2 regions of the Salinicoccus bachuensis genome follow, and region 2 is predicted to be linked to the other one. Evidence: predicted binding sites of a transcription regulator. Region 2 holds the regulator's gene; the other holds the start of a gene.
What was found. Region 2 encodes LexA, which represses DNA repair genes until DNA is damaged. Its sites were predicted from a motif close to CGAACATATGTTCG; they were not measured.
Positions count from the first base shown of each region.

Region 1: RQP18_RS09320 (YolD-like family protein) is a predicted target of LexA. The motif match lies at 1,335-1,348, and genes of this name have one in related genera.

Region 1 covers NZ_CP138333.2:1,816,246-1,818,453, forward strand. The annotation lists gene RQP18_RS09310 (alpha-amylase) at 1-228, opposite strand, end outside; gene RQP18_RS09315 (lactonase family protein) at 229-1,248, opposite strand; gene RQP18_RS09320 (YolD-like family protein) at 1,389-1,775, shown strand; gene RQP18_RS09325 (bifunctional 5,10-methylenetetrahydrofolate dehydrogenase/5,10-methenyltetrahydrofolate cyclohydrolase) at 1,823-2,208, opposite strand, start outside.
Region 2 covers NZ_CP138333.2:1,115,966-1,118,173, reverse strand. The annotation lists gene tkt (transketolase) at 1-91, opposite strand, end outside; gene RQP18_RS05510 (DUF896 domain-containing protein) at 104-340, opposite strand; gene RQP18_RS05505 (hypothetical protein) at 422-670, opposite strand; gene lexA (transcriptional repressor LexA) at 811-1,425, shown strand; gene RQP18_RS05495 (CAP-associated domain-containing protein) at 1,769-2,208, opposite strand, start outside.

The DNA of each region.
Region 1 (2,208 bases), 700 kb from region 2:
ATCCTCGATACGATAGTCCAGTTCTTCCGTTGCCCTGGAAAAGGATACTTCATCGATATAGTTCGTCAGCTCCGCCTGGTCGAAGCATCCGGGGTGGACAATCTCCCCGAGCGTATGATCGACGATCACCCGCTCGGAACCACTCGTCCGATCCGCCAGGGGCAGAAACAGCAAACCTATCGCAATCAGTATCAGAACCAGGACAATCCATATGCCTTTTCTGTTCATTTAGAGGAATCCGACGAAGACGCCTTCCGGTGCTTCCAGTTCGCCTTCCTGCCGTTCGATGGTGCCATCTTCATTCACCTTGAACAGTACGAGATTATGGGAGCGTTCATGGGCACATATCAGATAGTCCCCGTCCGGCGTGAGATTGAAGTCCCTCGGCCAGTCTCCGTTGGTGGACTCGATCTGGAGGCGTTTCAGCGCCTTGCCTTCCTCCATGATTTCAAACACGGCGATACTGTCGTGTCCGCGATTGGATACATAGATATATCTTCCATTCGGATGCTTGCGGATGGCAGCTCCCTGGGAATGGCCATCGAATGATTCCGGAAGTGCGGAATACGTTTCAACCGGGAAGAATTCGCCATCGTGATAGTTCGCGACGATCACCTCATTTGAAAGCTCGGTGAAAATGTATGCATAGGTGCCGCTGTCATCGAATACGAGATGCCTTGGGCCGCTGCCTGCCGCCACTCTGCATTCCGCCACCTTCGCCAGTTTGTCGTCTTTGATTTCAAGCGTCACAATCTTGTCCGCTCCGAGGTCCACTGCTGCGATATATCTCCGGTCCGGTGTTTCGGTGACGAAATGGGAATGCGGGTTATCCTGGCGTTCATGGGGCCCGTCCCCTTCCACCTGGAAGACATCCAGCCGCTCTGACGCCACGCCGCGCTCATCCACGCGATACAGCCTGATTTCTCCGGATAGATAGACCGCATCCACTATATGATTCTGGTCTGAAGTGAGCGTCAGGTGGCATCCTGAAGCACCTTCCTCCAGACAGTCCTCGATGAAGCGCAGCTCTCCCGTATCCATGTCGCTGATTTCGAATGTGGCGATGCCCGCCTTCGTCTTACCTTTCTTTATTGCATATATGCGATCGTTTTCGATATCCAGATAGGTTGCATTCGGAGATTCCGCCGCCTCTTCTATAGCAGTCAGTTTTCCTGCCTCCGTATCCAGATCGAACTTGTATATTCCTTTGCCATGCTCTTTGGTATAAGTGCCGACATAACCGATCATGCTGATTCCTCCTCTGTCTTTTTTCTATTATAGTAGCACACCATCTACCATACCCTAAATGAAAAGATTAATTCCCCTTGAAAAAGCGAACATATGTTCGTATAATTGGAGATGACAGAGAAACAGATCAGGGAGGAGGGATGCAGGTGGACTACCGGGATATGCCAATGGACGAACTCGACTCCAATATTCCACAGGGACGCGGAATGATCAAATGGGCCCCATTCGCCACCATGCCCGAACAGTTCGAAAGGGTGGCAGAGATGGTGGAGGATCAGACCAGGATCGAGCGGCCGGTCCTGTCCGATGACCGTCTGGACGAAATGAACCACGTCCTTAAAAAGGCGCTGCATGACAAAAGATCTGTAAAAGTGGAATACTACTATGACGGATTCCGGTTCCAGGTCGACCTCAGGCTCATTCAGGTCGATACGTGGAGCATGGTGCTGATCGGTCATCATCCGGATGATGACACGGAAATGACCTTCATCTCGTTCATCGACATTCTGAATATCGTCTTGCTGTAGACTGGCATCAGAAAAGCCATGCAGAATATGTTCTGCATGGCTTTTCCTTAGCGTTCCAGGAAGAGGACCGGTTCCTTCTGGTAATCGGTTGCCATCATCAGATGATAGGCAAGCACTGTCGTCGTAATCGCCCCGACGCCCCCCGGCACGGGAGTGATATAGGAGGCCTTGTCCTTCACCGCTTCGTAATCGACATCCCCGACCATCTTCCCTTCATCGTTGAAGTTGATGCCGACATCGACAACGATTGCCCCTTCCTTCACATGCTCGTCCCCGATCAGGTTGATTGCACCGGCCGCGCTGACGATGACATCTGCCTCCCGGCATTTGGCAACCAGATCATCCGTATACAGGTTGCATGTCGTCACCGTCGCATCACGGTTCATGAAAAGCAGTGACAGCGGCTTGCCGACTACGGCACTTGCCCCGACGA
Region 2 (2,208 bases):
CCGGGTGTCCGGAATTGGCTTTTTCAACTGCATCGATTGAAAGGGTTCTGATTGTATTGATTGCTAGCTGATCCGTTTTGTCGAATGTCATATTCATGCTCCTTTATTCTCTGATATTTTTATCCTGTTGAATGCGTTTAAGTTTTTCAGGTGTCACATCATTGCCTTTTGGATCGACCACCCTGGTGTGCTCCACCTGTTTTCTGAAGGAGGATCGAAAGTTTTCAAGGTACTCTTCCCGCAGCCCCTTCAGTTCTTCAAGCTCTTCCTTTTTGATGCTGCCCGCCTTCTTTTTGGCAGCCAGTGCATTGATTCGTTGCAGTTTTTCCTTTTCAAGCATTGCGAAACCTCCTGTCCACTCACCTATAATTTAACACAAAAAAAAGTATGAGACCATTCCCATACTTGATAATCACTATAATCACTTTATAAAACCGATCATTTCCATCAGCTGGTCCATATGTGTCCGTTCGGCATACTGTTCGTCCGGAACGTGCGTTTCCTCTGAAGGTTCCAGAATATCCGCTTCTGTCACTACTTCATACTCATCTATATAAACGATATCGGAATAGGCGTTCTCTGTATTATGGGAGTCGAACATGAATATAAGACCGGCCGCCAGGGCAAATGCAAAAATGGCGCTCAATAGTTTGAATTCCTTCAATGTCATGGTATTCCCCTCCAGAACATGTGTTTGTACCAATATGGTAACAGAACATCTGTTCCGGGTCAACAGGATTACGAACAAACGTTTGTAACACATCCATATATATGGTAAAATTGAATCAATAATAAGCCGGAGGTATATATATGAAGCCGCTAACAGATAGACAGAAGCAGATATATCAGTTTATAAAGACTACCGTTCACGAAAAGGGCTATCCGCCAAGTGTAAGGGAGATAGGCAACGCGGTCGGCCTCCAGTCCAGTTCGACCGTCCACGGACACCTTGCGAAGCTGCAGGAGAAGGGATTCATAAAGCGGGATCCGACGAAGCCGCGTGCAATTGAGATCATTACGGAGGAAAACGAGCAGCATGGTGCCGTCATCCATGTTCCGGTACTTGGTAAGGTCACTGCCGGCCTTCCGATCACAGCAGTCGAGAACATCGATGAATATTTCCCGCTTCCCGAACATTTCACGGCAAACCATAACAGTGAAATCTTCCTGCTGAATGTCGTCGGTGACAGCATGATTGAAACCGGCATACACGACGGGGACCGGGTCATCGTACGGAAGCAGAATATCGCACACAATGGGGATATCATCGTTGCAATGACGGAAGAGGATGAAGCGACGGTCAAGCGCTTCTACAAGGAAAATGGCTACTACAGGCTGCAGCCTGAAAACTCTTCCATGGAACCGATCATTCTGGATAGTGTGACCGTCCTCGGCAAGGTTGTCGGACTGTTCAGGTCCTTCTGACCAGGTTCGGGCATATTTAAAGGGCGCATACCATTTTGGTATGCGCCCTTTTTATTATCGCTTTTCCCATGCCATCCTGTCATACGCTAGACTGGTTCATTCGACTATCTGCCAAGTATTATTTTCACTTGTTCCAAAATATCTTTAGCATCTTTGGTTTCATTTTCCTGTGTTTTACTGATCAACTGCATCCCCTCGTTCTACAATTCTATCAGGATGGGCCTGTAGGAAAAGTTATAATCGTCAAAAAATGCATTCGTGACGTTCACTTTTAAATTCCCCTTAGAAACGATTCCAAACACATTGATTTGTATAATATTATACCATAAGGCAAATATTCCATCTACTTTTGTATATAATTTTCTGTATAATATGGCACATTTTCATCATTATAGGCGGTTCCCGTACCGAGATGGGTGAATGCCGGCTTCAGCGTATTCACACGGTGGTCGATGGAGTTCATCAGGCTGTGGTGGGAGAATATCGGGGATGTGTGTCCCATGGCGATGTTCTCTCCGGCCATGCGGTACTGCACCCCTGCCTCCTCGACCCGGTCCTTCAATGTTTCCCCGTCCGGCGAATCATGGTCGAAGTAGTTGCGTTCCGCCATATCCTCGCTGTGGCCCTGTGCCGCCACGCCTGCCCTGTCATACGTCTCGAGGGGCTCCACATCATATTCGAAGCGGGTGGCATTGACCAGAAGATGGTTCATCCTTGAATTGTCCTCTGCCGGCGGATGGTTGTATAGTGCCTCGCCCGCCTCGACTTCCTCCTTCATCACCA